Linked DNA regions of Arthrobacter globiformis. The protein of the gene in region 2 binds, or shares a complex with, the protein of the main gene of each other region. Links are inferred from orthologs where the notes say so. Each region holds a gene or a part of one and is shown on either strand. Other genes may lie near its edges.

Evidence for each region.
Region 1: the proteins of QFZ23_RS03390 (region 2) and QFZ23_RS00400 are in contact, whole or in part, in an NMR structure (PDB 1J6T), measured with the Escherichia coli proteins. The link is inferred for Arthrobacter globiformis from one-to-one orthologs.

What each region holds. Positions count from the first base shown.
Region 1 is NZ_JAUSZX010000001.1:82,544-89,328, forward strand. Bases 1,718-4,648 are described here. They hold QFZ23_RS00400 (PTS mannitol transporter subunit IICBA), read right to left. Parts: upstream 4,221-4,648; coding sequence 2,214-4,220; downstream 1,718-2,213. Other genes in these bases: QFZ23_RS00395 (mannitol-1-phosphate 5-dehydrogenase), read right to left, coding at 1,718-2,214; QFZ23_RS00405 (TetR/AcrR family transcriptional regulator), read right to left, coding at 4,274-4,648. In the rest of the region: QFZ23_RS00390 (SDR family oxidoreductase), read left to right, coding at 1-729; more of QFZ23_RS00395, read right to left, coding at 1,051-1,717; more of QFZ23_RS00405, read right to left, coding at 4,649-5,002; ptsP (phosphoenolpyruvate--protein phosphotransferase), read left to right, coding at 5,165-6,785. UniProt on the Escherichia coli protein: The phosphoenolpyruvate-dependent sugar phosphotransferase system (sugar PTS), a major carbohydrate active transport system, catalyzes the phosphorylation of incoming sugar substrates concomitantly with their translocation across the cell membrane.
Region 2 is NZ_JAUSZX010000001.1:727,191-733,987, forward strand. What follows is about bases 1,779-4,721. They hold QFZ23_RS03390 (HPr family phosphocarrier protein), read right to left. Parts: upstream 3,418-4,721; coding sequence 3,139-3,417; downstream 1,779-3,138. Other genes in these bases: ku (non-homologous end joining protein Ku), read left to right, coding at 1,779-2,042; QFZ23_RS03380 (DUF7218 family protein), read right to left, coding at 2,083-2,349; QFZ23_RS03385 (SRPBCC family protein), read right to left, coding at 2,403-2,882; QFZ23_RS03395 (PTS fructose transporter subunit IIABC), read right to left, coding at 3,469-4,721. Also shown: QFZ23_RS03370 (ATP-dependent DNA ligase), read right to left, coding at 1-847; more of ku, read left to right, coding at 888-1,778; more of QFZ23_RS03395, read right to left, coding at 4,722-5,526; QFZ23_RS03400 (1-phosphofructokinase family hexose kinase), read right to left, coding at 5,529-6,527; QFZ23_RS03405 (DeoR/GlpR family DNA-binding transcription regulator), read right to left, coding at 6,524-6,797.

The DNA.
Region 1 (6,785 bases), 640 kb from region 2 along the record:
CGCTCCATCGATTACAGCCAACCCGAGTCGCTGCGGCAGGCGTTCGCCGGCGCGGACAAGGTCCTGCTCGTCTCCGGCAGCGAGGTGGGCCAGCGCATTGAGCAGCACCGCAACGCGATCGAAGCGGCCAGGGACGCCGACGTTGGACTAATCGCCTACACCAGCGTCGCCAACGCGGACACCACCGCCATGAAGCTGGCCGATGAGCACATCGCTACTGAAGGGATCCTCCGGGACTCCGGCGTCCCCTTCGTCCTGCTCCGCAACGGCTGGTACCTGGAGAACTACACAGGCCAGCTCCCGGTTCAGGTCCAGCATGGCGCCGTGCTCGGCAGCGCCGGCGACGGCCGGGTGAGCGCGGCCGCCCGGGCCGACTACGCGGCGGCGGCAGCGGCGGTCCTGCTCCGGGATGACCAGGGCGGCAAGGTCTACGAGCTGGGCGGCGACGACGCCTTCACTCTCAGTGAGCTGGCCGGGGAAGTCAGCGCGGCGTCCGGAACGCCGGTGACGTATAACGATCTGCCGGCGGAGAAGTACACCCAGGTCCTGGTGGAAGCCGGGCTGCCGGAGCCCTACGCGGCTATCCTGGCGGACAGTGACCTCGGCATCGCGCGTGGCGACCTCCTCGTCACCAGCGGTGACCTGAGCGCCCTGCTCGGCCGCCCCACAACGCCGCTGCGCGAGGCCGTCCAAGCCGCCGCCGCTGCAGTGAGCCCCCAGGCGAGCTAGCCACCTCAAGCCCGACTTCCAAACGCTCCCGCAGATCCTGCAGGTTTTTCGGTGACCCTTCATCACGTCCTGCAGGTTTTCTTCAAACCCTTCCTCACTTGGCGCAGGCAGGTCTGGCCTGACCGGCACCGAGTGCGGAAGCGTTGCGGCGAAGGCAGCAGGACGTGAGGCAGCGTCGGGAAAAAAGCGGCAGGACGTGAGGAAGCGTCTGAATGAAGCCGGATAAACGCATGACGCCGGAACCCAGTTTGGGTTCCGGCGTCATGCGTTTCGTTGTGTTCAGTTTCGTCGTGTCCGCCGTGCAGCAGGGCCGCGGGGAGGCTACGCCGGGGCGGCGACGTCCTCCGCCTTGCGCTCCTCGACCAGGCCGCAGACCGCGGCGAAGAGTGGGTGGTCCTGCGCCAGCCCGGTGATGCGCTCCGTGGCGGCGGCAGGTTCGGAGTCCGCCAGGATCTGGCCCAGCTCGACGGCCTCGGCGTCGGCCGGATCGTTGAACCGCAAGGCTGCTGCGATCGCCCCGAGCAGTGCCTCGGGGACAATCCCGCGTTCGGCAAGTTCCGCAGCCGGGCCGATGAACCGTTCGTGCCGGCTGAGCTTGCGCAGCGGCGCGCGCCCTACGCGGTGCACCGTGTCCGGCAGGTGCGGGTTGGTGAAGCGGGCCAGGATCTTCTGGACGTAGGCCTCCTGCTCGTCGTAGCTGAAGCCGTGCTTGGACACGAGCAGCTGCTTGGTCTCGTCGAGCACGGCGCGCACGTCGGCGGCAACGTCCTCGTCGGCCATGGCGTCGGAGATCTTCTCCAGCCCGGCTTCGAAGCCGAAGTACGCCGCGGACGCGTGCCCCGTGTTCACCGTGAACAGCTTGCGCTCGATGTAGGGGCCGAGCTCGTCCACGAAGGTGGCGCCGGGAATCACCGGGCCGGCACCGCCAAAGGGCGTCCGGTCGATGACCCACTCGTAGAACGTCTCCACCGTGACGTCCAGGCCCTGGCCCGGTTCCTGGTTGGGCACGATCCGGTCCACGGCAGTGTTGGCGAATACAGCCGTGTCCTGCAGTGATCCCGCGGCCTCATCCCAGCACTCCACGATCGACTCGCGCAGGATGTCCGTGGCGTTGATGGCGTTCTCGCAGGCCATCACCTGCAGCGGCGGCAGCCCCGGAGCCCGGGCTGCAATTCCCTTGGCGATCGCGGGGGCCAAGAACTTGAGGATATGCGGCCCCACCGCGGTGGTGACGATGTCCGCCGTCGCGATTTCCTCGATGAGCTGCGGCTCCTGGGTGCCGGAGTTGACCGCCCGGAAGTTGTCCACCGTGCGGACGGCGGGGTTCTCCCCCACCTCGTGCACGCTGTAGCTGTCCGCGGCGGCGAGCTGGGTGATCAGGGCGTCGGCAACGTCCGCGAACACCACCTCATACCCGGCATCGTGCAGCAGCAGTCCTACGAACCCCCGGCCGATGTTGCCGGCTCCAAAATGTACAGCCTTCACTATGCGTTGACCTTTCCGAACAGCTCCAGGACTTCGTCCACGGTTGACGCCGCCTCAAGCTGCGCCACCTGCGCCTTGTTCGTGAAGACCTTGGCGATCGAGGACAGGATGTGCAGGTGCTCGTTGTTGACACCGGCCACGCCCACCACGAACTTGACCTGCTTCCCGTTCCAGTCGATGCCCTCGGGGTAGCGGACCACCGAGACGGCCGACTTCCTGATATGGTCCTTCGCGGCGTTGGTGCCGTGCGGGATCGCGAGGAAGCTGCCCATGTACGTGGACACGGACTCCTCGCGCTCGTGCATCGCGAGGATGTAGTCGTTGTCCACGGCGCCGCGCGCCAGCAGCAGCTGGCCCGCCTCGTCGATGGCGGCATCCCGGGTGGATGCGGAGCCGTGGAGGACCACGCTCTCCGGCACCAGGATGTCCGACGGCGCTGCGCCGGTTTCGGGGGCAGCGGTGGTTTCGGGGGTGGTTGCTGCCGCAGTAGCGGCCCCGGCCGCAGGAGCGCCCGCTTCTTCCGCGTTGCTGCGCTGGACCAGCTCCACGATCTCGTCATAGCGCGGGCTGTTCATGAAGTTGTCCACGGAGACGTGGACGGCACTGGCCGTAGCAGGCTTGGCACGCTCGGTAAGGTCCTGGTGCGTGACCACGACGTCGTACGTGTCGCCGAGGTTGGCGATGGACGCGTTGGTGACGTTGACTTCCGGGAACCCGGCAGCCTTGATCTTGTTGCGCAGGACGGAGGCGCCCATGGCGCTGGAGCCCATGCCGGCGTCGCAAGCGAACACGATGTTCTTGATGGGGCCGGTCAGGACGCCCACTCCGCCACCGGCGCCTGCCCCGGTGAGGGTGGAAGCGACGGAGCTCTTCTTGCCCTTCATCTCCTCCATCCGGCTGGTGGCTGCGCTGAGGTCGTCCTCGTCGCTATGGCGCGTCGTGCGCAGGATCACCGAGGCGACCAGGAAGGACGCCGTGGCGGCGAGCAGAACCGAGAGGGCAACCCCGAGGTAGCTGTCACGGGCAGTTTGGGCGAATACCGCAAAGATGGATCCCGGAGCGGCCGGGGCAACCAGGCCGGCGCCCGTGACGGCAAGGGTGGCGATGCCGGTCATGCCGCCGGCGATCGCTGCCAGGATCAGCAGCGGGCGCATGAGGACGTAAGGGAAGTAGATCTCATGGATTCCGCCGAGGAACTGGATGATGGCAGCGCCGGGAGCGGAAGCCTTCGCCGCACCGCGGCCGAAGAACATGTAGGCCAGCAGGATACCGAAGCCCGGGCCGGGGTTGGCCTCCAGCAGGAAGAGGATGGATTTGCCCTGCTCCAGCGACTGCTGGACGCCCAGCGGGGTCAGCACGCCATGGTTGATGGCGTTGTTCAGGAAGAGGACCTTGGCCGGTTCGATGAAGATGGAGGTCAGCGGAAGCAGGCCGTTGTTCACCAGGAACTGGACGAAGTTGCCGGCAGCCGTGCTGAACGCCGTCACCAGCGGCGAGATGCCGTAGAAGCCCAGCATGGCCAGCAGTGCGCCCCAGATTCCGGCGGAGAAGTTGTTCACCAGCATCTCGAAGCCCGGGCGGATCTTGCCGTGCCAGATCGCGTCGAGCTTCTTCATGGTCCAGCCACCAAGCGGGCCCATGATCATGGCGCCGATGAACATCGGGATGCCTGCGCCCACGATCACGCCCATGGTGCCGATGGCGCCGACGACGCCACCCCGGACGTCATAGACCATCTTGCCGCCGGTGTAGCCGATCAGGAGCGGCAGCAGGTAGGTGATCATGGGGCCAACGAGGCCAACGTTGGGCGCGCCCGCCGCGTTGGTGCCGAACCCGCCCAGTGCCGCAACGGGGATCCAGCCTTTCTCGATGAAGAGGGCTGTGATGAGCCCCCAGGCGATAAAGGCGCCGATGTTGGGCATGATCATGCCGGACAGGAACGTCCCGAACCTCTGGACGTGCACCCGCGCACTGGTTTTGGGTTTTGCAACTGTCTCTGTTGCCATCTGATTTCCTAACGTGGTCCCTGCGGCACCGCAGGATAGTCCGATAGTTTCGTCTAGCTGGTGGAACCGGTGGAGATCCGGTGGAGCCATTCGAGAAAAAGCTTGAGTTCCGAGCTGGTGAGCTGGTCCGAGTGGGATGCCTGCAGCGCCGCGTTCAGCGCAATGGCAGCCACCACCACCGATGACTTCCCGGAGTCCTCCGGTCCCGCATCCCGCCCTTGGTCCCGGGACACCGCAAAGATCATGGCGTCCCGGGTCATCGTGGACAGCTCCAGGTTCCGCTCCGCGGCCGGCTCTGCGATCAGCATGAGCGTCACGCCCACGTTGGCGGCCAGGATGCTCCTGGCGGCTTCGCGTGGCTGGACGTTCAGCTGCCCGGCCGCAGCGGCCTTGCTCAGCATTTCCTCCATGAGGCCCTCTGCATCGGCAACGATGGCTGGGCGGCTCTCGGGGCGGATGTTACCGAACATGACCAGATAAAGTTCGGGCTGCTTGAGCCCGAACTGCACGTGGTTGTCCCACATCCGCCGGATGTCCACCAGCGGCTGTCCGGACGGGGCGAAGTCCCTCTCGCCCGCCACATACTCTTCGAAGCCGGCGGCGACAACTGCGTCAAACAGGCCCTCCTTGTCACCAAAGTGGTGATAGAGGGTGGGCGCCGTGACGCCCGCCAGCTGCGTGATCTGGCGGGTGGAAACAGGTGCCCCCGCGGACTTGGCCAGCAATTCGGCTGCCGCACGCAACAGCCGCACTTTGGGCGGAAGCTGGCCATCGAAACTCATAACCGCTACCCTAGCACCTATAGCAACGCTATATGAACTGAATCACATACAATTTTTTCAGGCACCGCAACGCAGCATCGGACGCAGCCGTTCCGAGCTTCCGGGCTCCCGCCCGGGCAGATACCGGCGGGCCTGGCTACCGGCAGAGAACGAGGACCTTCAGTGCAGAACTTCCCAGGAGTAGGCGTCAGCCCCGGCCGCATCATCGGCAGGATCCGCCAGATGCCCAAGCCCATCAGCGAACCTCCGGCCGGCGAGCAGCTGGCTGCCGGGACCACACCCGAAGACGCCACGGCAGCACTGAAGGCCGCAGCGGGCGCCGTCCACGATGAGCTGAAGGCCCGCGCCGACCACGCCACCGGTGATGGCAAGGCCGTCCTGGAAGCCACGGCCCTGATGGCCAAGGACACCATGCTGATCAAGGGCGCCGCGAAACTGATCGCCCGCGGCACCTCGCCGCAGCGGGCCATCTGGGAATCGGGTTCCTCGGTTTCCGAAATGCTGCACAATCTCGGCGGTTACATGGCGGAGCGCGCCACCGACATCCTGGATGTCCGTGCCCGCATCGTGGCCGAACTCCGCGGCGTGCCCGCCCCGGGCATCCCGTCGTCGAACGAACCGTTCATCCTTGTGGCCGAAGACCTGGCCCCTGCCGACACCGCCACCCTCGATCCCAACAAGGTCCTGGCCCTGGTGACCGCAGGCGGCGGCCCGCAGTCCCACACCGCGATCATCGCCCGCTCGCTCGGCCTGCCCGCGGTCGTGGCCGCCGTCGGCGTCGACGAACTGCCGGACGGCACCGAGGTTTACGTCGACGGCGCCGCCGGTTCCATCACGGCCAGCCCGGATGACTCGCTGCGCGCGGCCGCCGAGGCCTGGGCCGCCACGGCGTCCCTCCTTGCCGAGTTCAGCGGAACGGGTTCGACGGCGGACGGCCACCTCGTGCCCCTCCTCGCCAACGTGGGCGGAGCCAAGGACGCCCAGGCCGCGGCCAAGCTCGGAGCCCAGGGCGTGGGCCTGTTCCGCACCGAGTTCTGCTTCCTCGAGCGGGACACCGAGCCCACCGTCGAGGAACAGGCCGCCGCGTACAAGGGCGTGTTCGATGCCTTCCCCGGCAAGAAGGTGGTGCTCCGCACCCTGGATGCCGGCGCGGACAAACCACTTCCTTTCCTCACCGACTCCACCGAACCCAACCCGGCGCTGGGCGTCCGCGGCTACCGCACCGACTTCACCACACCGGGGGTCCTGGACCGGCAGCTGGAGGCGATCGCGAAGGCTGAAAAGGCGTCGGAGGCCGACGTCTGGGTCATGGCTCCCATGATTTCGACGGCGGAGGAAGCCGCCCGTTTCGCCTCCATGTGTGCCGAGGCTGGAATCAAGACGCCGGGGGTCATGGTGGAAGTCCCGTCCGCCGCCCTCACGGCCGACACCATCCTGCGCGAAGTGGCCTTCGCCAGCCTGGGAACCAACGACCTCACCCAGTACGCCATGGCCGCCGACCGCCAGCTGGGTCCTCTCGCCGGGCTGAATACGCCGTGGCAGCCTGCGGTACTGCGCCTCGTGAGCCTGACCGTTGAGGGCTCCAGGGCCGAGGGACACAGCAAGCCGGTGGGTGTCTGCGGCGAGGCTGCGGCGGACCCGGCCCTCGCCGTCGTGCTGACCGGACTGGGCGTCACCACGCTGTCCATGACCGCCCGGTCGCTGGCAGCGGTGGCTGCAGTACTGAAGACCGTCACGCTGGCTGAGGCCCAGGAGCTGGCCAAGCTGGCCCTGTCTGCGCCCA
Region 2 (6,797 bases):
CCCGGCGCATGACCTCCTCATAGTCCAGGTGCTTGAGCGACGGCGAGGCCAACTCCCGCCAAGTCCGCGGAGCCGCCACGGTGGGGTGCAGGCGCCCGCGCAGCGAATACGGAACGATCGTGGTCTTCGCGGCATTGTTCTGGCTCCAGTCCACCAGGACCTTTCCCGTCCTGAGGGTCTTCTTCATGTCACTGACGGCCAGGTCCGGATGGTCGGCCTCCAGCGCCCGGGCCAGTTCACGGGCGAAAGCTGACACCTCATCCGAGGTCTGCGTGCCGTTCAGGACCGCGTACAGGTGGATCCCCTTGCTGCCGCTGGTGACCGGAACCGGCTCGAGCCCCACGTCCTGCAGGATGGTCCGGGCCAGTTTGGCCACTTCCACGCATTCGGGCAGTCCCGCGCCCTCACCGGGATCGAGGTCCAGGACCAGCCGGTCGGGAGGCAGGGCGCTGCCGTGGGAGTCCACCGTCCACTGCGGCACGTGGATCTCCAGCGAGGCGATCTGCGCCAGCCAGGTGAGGGTGGCCGGATCATTGACCAGCGGATAGTAGACGGTGTTGGTCTTGTGGGTGATGGCGGCCCGGGGCACCCAGCCAGGGGCCGACTCGTCCAGGTTCTTCTGGAAAAACATCTCGCCGGGCTGGGCTTCGGTTCCTACCCCGTGAACCCACCTCTTGCGGGTTGCCGGGCGGTTTCTGGCGGCGGGGATCAGCACCGGTGCCACAGCGGCGTAATAGGCGATGACGTCCGCCTTGGTGGTGCCGGTGGCGGGATACATCACTTTGTCGAGGTTGGTCAGGGTCAGTTCGCGGCCGCCGACCCGCACGCGTTCCTTACCGCCGGCCATGGGGCTTCACCTCCGGCGTTGTGTGCTGTTGACTTGTCCCATGAGAGCCATCTGGAAAGGCGCCATCGCGTTCGGGCTGGTCAATGTCCCGGTGAAGGTCTACAGCGCCACCGAGGACCACGACATCAGCCTCCATCAGGTGCACAACGCCGACGGCGGCCGTATCCGCTACCAGCGCCGCTGTGAGGTCTGCAGCGAAATCGTCGACTACTCCGACATCGAGAAGGCCTACGAGGACGACGGCCGGACAGTGATCCTCACAAAGGAGGAGCTCAAGTCCATTCCCGCGGAGAACAGCCACGAAATCGAAGTGGTGCAGTTCGTCCCCTCCGAACAGCTCGACCCCATCATGTTCGAGAAGAGCTATTACCTGGAGCCGGATTCCAAGTCGCCCAAGGCCTACATGCTGCTGCGCAGGGCTCTGGAGGACACCGAGCGCGTGGCCGTGGTGCAGTTCGCGCTGCGGGACAAGACCCGGCTGGGTGCTTTGCGGATCCGGGACGACGTCCTGATGCTGCAGGCGCTGCTGTGGGCGGATGAAGTCCGGGAAGCCTCGTTCCCTGCCCTGGACACGTCCATTCGCATCTCCGCGCAGGAACGGGAGATGTCCGCTGCGCTGGTGGAGTCCATGGCCTCCGACTTCGAGCCCGAGCAGTTCACGGACGACTACCAGGCGCAGCTCCGGCAGCTTATCGAGGCAAAGCTGGAAAAGGGCGACGCGCTGGACACGGAAGAGACATTCGGTGCCGAGGCCGAGGGTGGCAACGGAGAAGTGATCGACCTGATGGAGGCCCTGAGGCGCAGCCTCGACAAGAAGCGCGGGGGAGGGGCGGCCGCACAGGAGCCGTCTGAAGATGAGTCGTCCGGGGACGAGCCGTCCGGACCCGCCAAGCGCGGCGGCCGCAGCACCAGCAGGAGCCGGAGCAGCACCGCCAAAAAGGACGCCGAAGATTCCGACGCCGAAACTGCCAAGAGCGGTACTGCCAGGACCCGTAGCAAGGCTGCGGGCGCCGCTAAGACGAGTACCGCTTCTAAGACCGGTACTACTGCCAAAACCAGCACTGCGTCGAAAACCAGCACGGCGTCGACGGCAAGCACCGCCTCCAAGACCGGCACCGGTTCCAAAACCGGCGCTGCCTCGAAGACCAGTCCTGCTGCCAAGTCCACGGCGAAGACCGCGCGGAAGGGCGCCTGAAAGGGCGGGCGCCCCGTGGCGCGGCTGCACGTGCACCCGCTTAGGAATTCCTGAGCGCGGAGATGAGGTCGCTCTTTTTCTTGCCTGAATACCCCTTGAGGCCGATTTCCTTGGCTTTGGCCTTGAGCTGATCCACGGTCCAGTCCTCATAGTCGCCGGACTTGCCGCCCTTGCGGCCCACCTCGGAGCGACCCTTCTTGGCTGCCGCATTCGAGACGCGGGCCGCCTTCTGCTTCGAGGCCCCCTCGTCGCGGAGTTTTTCGTAGAGCCCGGGATCTTTTACGCTGGGGTTCTTCTTCTCTGGCATGGCTACCTCCGTGATGGAACGATCGGCCGTAAGGACACGATCGGTGGATCAAGTCAGTGGGCTCCCGGAGGATCTACTTCGCCCCGGTCCACCGCGGCGCGCCAGGCGCCCGTCTCGATGCCCCTGGATTCGATGAACTCCTTGAACCGCACGAGGTCGGAGGACACCTGCTGCTCATCAACGTGGGCGGCGGCTCCGGCTCTCTCCAGCAGGCTCTCCGGCTCCCACTCGAGTTCCACGTTCACGCGGCAGAGGTCCTGGCCCAGGTCCTCGAACGTGACTCTGCCGGCGTTGCGGGGCTTGTCCTTGCTGACCCAGGCGATGCACCGGTCCGGCGTCTGCTCTAGGATCTGCGCATCGTATTCACGTTTGACACCCGCCACGCTGGTGCGGAAATGGAGGGAGGTTTCGTCGATCTGCTCCACGGACTCGATGCCCTTCATGAAACGGGGAAACGACTCGAACTGTGTCCACTGGTTGTAGGCCGTGCTGACTGGTACCTCGACGTCCACGCTTTCCTGCAAGGTTTCCACTTTGTCATCCTCCTCCAGCCCGGCAGTTCGGCCGGTCATTCGAATGGCTGGCCACAGTTCCAAGCTAGTGGGGCACAGAATCAAAAACAAGAAACTACTAAGGTTGCTTACTTGCGCGGAATAGCGCGCTGATCAGGTGTGATGCCCGCCACGGTCATGCGCCAACGGCAAACCATCCGGAAACGGCAACGGCCGGCCTCCGCGGCAGTGCCCTAACGGGAGCTGCTGCGGAGGCCGGCCGTAAAGCGCGCGGTGCCTATTCGGCGTCGTGATCCGTTTCCAGGATCTGGACCAGGCGCTCGAGGGCGGCGTCGGCGCCATCACCATCGGCCCGCAGCACCACAACGTCGCCGTGGGATGCGCCAAGGCTCATGAGGGAAAGGATGCTGGCGGCGTCCAAGGCCTCGTCGGCAGGCTCCCCTTCGCGGGCGATGGTGATGTCGAGGTCAAACTCGCCCGCGGCTTCGGCGAAGATGGCGGCGGGACGGGCATGCAGGCCTACGCGGCTGGCGACTGTTGCGGTACGTTCGGACATTTCTGCTCCTTGCAATTGCAGTGTGGGTTGGAGTGCTGAAGGACAGCGGGATCAGACAGTTACAGGGACGGTCTCCACCGTATCAACGGCCTTGCGGGCAGCCCAGCGTTTGAGGGCTACCACGATGAGCGCCGCCACCACGGTTCCGGCCAGGATGGACACGATGAACATCACCACGTTGCCGATGGCGAAGAACACGAAGATGCCGCCGTGGGGTGCCTGCGACGTGACGCCGAAGGCCATGGTGAGCGCGCCGGTGACAGCGCCGCCGACCATGCTGGCGGGGATGACGCGGAGGGGGTCTGCTGCCGCGAACGGAATGGCGCCCTCGGAGATGAAGGAGGCGCCGAGCAGCCAGGCAGCCTTGCCGTTTTCGCGCTCGGCCAGGCTGAAGAGCTTCTTGTCCAGGACGGTGGCCAGGGCCATTGCCAGCGGCGGCACCATGCCGGCGGCCATCACGGTGGCCATGATCTGCCAGGGTGCCTGGTTGGTGGCGCTGCCGGCGCCGAGGCCGGCTACGGCGAAGGCGTAGGCCACCTTGTTGACGGGGCCGCCGAGGTCGAAGCACATCATGAGGCCGAGGATGATGCCCAGGACGATGGCCGAAGCGCCGGACATGCCGGAGAGCCAACTGTTCAGTCCGACGGTGATGGCGGCAATCGGTCCGCCGAGGAACAGGAACATCGCGCCGGAGGCGACGATGGAGGCCAGCAACGGAATGATGACGACGGGCATCAGGCCACGGAGCCAGCGCGGCACTGACCATGTTCCGATCAGGTGGGCGATGTAGCCGGCGAGCAGGCCGCCGACGATGCCGCCGAGGAAGCCAGCGCCCATGAAGCCGGAGACGGCACCCGCAACGAAGCCCGGTGCAATACCCGGACGGTCGGCGATTGCGTAGGCAATGTAGCCTGCGAGGGCGGGAACCAGGAACCCCATGGACAGGGCGCCGATCTTGAAAAAGACGGTTCCGAGGTACAAGGCGAGGTTGCCGTCCGGAAGGTTGACCAGGGAGTTGTTGGCCAGGATGTCATTGGCCTTGGTGCCCAGGGCGATGTCGAAACCGGCCAGCAGGAAGCCCAGCGCGATCAGCAGGCCGCCACCGGCCACGAACGGGATCATGTAGCTCACACCGGTGAGCAGTGCCTTCTTCAGCTTCTGGCCGATGTGCTCGCCCTTTTCGGCGGCTTCGCGCTCTGCCTGCTCCTCGGCGCCGAAGTGCGGAACACGGTGGGCGCGCGGGTTGTCCGCCGCGTCCAAGGCTTCCTGGACCATCTTGGCGGGCTCGTCGATGCCGCGCTTGACCGGCGCGTTGATGACCGGCTTGCCGGCGAAGCGCTCCTTGCCGCGCACGTCCACGTCTACGGCGAAAATCACGGCGTCGGCAGCGGCGATGACTGCCGGGTCCAGCGGCTTGGCGCCGGAGGAGCCCTGGGTTTCGACCTGCAGGTCAACGCCCACTTCCTTGGCGGCGGCCACGAGGGAGTCCGCGGCCATGTAGGTGTGCGCGATGCCGGTGGGGCAGGCCGTGACGGCGACGAGGCGCCTCGGTCCACCGGAAGCAGCGCCACCGGAAGCAGCGCCGGCAGTAGCAGCGCCGGCAGCAGCGGCGCCGGTAGCAGCCGGGGCCGCGGCTTCGGGTGCGGAAGCAGCCGGCTTGTCCGCCAGAGCGTTGTCCACGAGCTCCACGATTTCTTCCCGGGACGTGGCCGCGCGGAGCGCACCGGTGAAGTCCTTCTTAATGAGCGAGCGGGCGAGCTTGGACAGCAGCTTCAGGTGCTCCTGGTCGGCGCCGGCCGGTGCAGCGATGAAGAAGATGAGGTCGGCGGGGCCGTCCTTGGCGCCGAAGTCGACGGGCTGGGACAGGCGTGCCATGGCGAGGGTGGGTTCGGTCACGGCGGCCGAGCGGCAGTGCGGGATGGCGATGCCGCCGGGAACGCCGGTGGCGGTCTTCTGCTCGCGGGCGAAGGCATCGGTGAAGAGGCCTTCAACTTCGTTGGCACGTCCGTTGGCGGCAACACGACCGGCCAGGTGCCGGATCACATCCTCGGGCGAATTGCCCAGGTTCTGGTCAAGCTCGACCAGGTCCGCGGTGATGAGCTGAGTCACTGTCAATCCTTCCGGAGGGCCGTGATGGTTACGGCGTCGGGGGTTGTTTGGTGGACTGCCGGGACGGTGGAGCCCGGCAGGGAAGCGGCGGCGGCGCCATGCGCCACAGCCTGGCGGAGGCAGTCAGCCGGGGCGGCGCCCCGGCTGGCGGCCAGCAGATAGCCGGCCAGCGACGAGTCACCGGCGCCGACCGTACTGACTGCGGTGACCGGCGGGTGCGTGGCCAGCCACGCGCCGTCGGCCGTCACAAGGACAGCGCCCTTTGAACCGAGCGTTGCCAACACGGCCCCCACACCGGAACGCACGACGGCGGCAGCTGCCGCCGCGGCAGCATACGGATCCGCTTCGAGTTCCTCAGCCGTGCTTGCCAAGGAAAATCCTGCTGCTGCGGCCAGTTCGGCCAGCTCCTCGGCATTGGGTTTGAGCAGGTCCGGTTTTCCGGACGCCGCTTCTGTTGCGTCGCTGGCGACGGCCGCTGCCAGCGGAGCGCCAGAGGAGTCGACGGCAATCATTGGAACGCCGGCCCCGGCGTCGGCATTGCGCAGCCGCCGGGTGACCGTGGCATAGAAATCAGCCGGGACGCCGGGCGGAAGCGAACCCGCCAGGACCACCCAGCTGGCTCCGCGTGAACGTTCCAGGAGCAGGCTGATCAGCGCCTCCTGGGCGTCCTCGGCGAGGACCGGGCCGGGTTCGTTGATCTTGGTGGTCACACCGCCCGGCTCCGTCAACGCCACGTTGGTGCGCAACGGTTCGTGGATAGCCAGCGACGCGAAGGGCACACCCTCCTCCCGCAGGCCGGCAAGCACGGGATCGGATTCCGCGCCGGGCAGCACCGCAAGTGTCTCGAGACCGGAGGTTACGAGGGCGCGGGAAACATTAACTCCCTTGCCGCCAGATTCTTGGCGGACGGAAACTGCGCGCTGCACTTCGCCCCGCTCGAGGGGGCCAGGCAGTGCAACCGTCCGGTCCAGGCTGGGGTTGGCTGTGAGGGTGACAATCATGCGACTACCACCTCCACACCGGCGTCGGCGAGGGCCGCGGCCAGTTCGGAGCCGGGTTTGCGGTCAGTGATCACGGTATCCAGATCTTTCAACGAGGCGAACTGGACGAGCGTTTCCGCTTCCAGCTTGGACGAATCGGCCAGGACCACAATGCGGCGGGCCGAGTGTACGAAGGCAGCCTTGACTGCGGCTTCTTCAGGGTCTGGTGTGCTGAGGCCAAAGCTTGCATGGATGCCGTTGGTCCCCACAAAAGCGATGTCCGGACGCAGC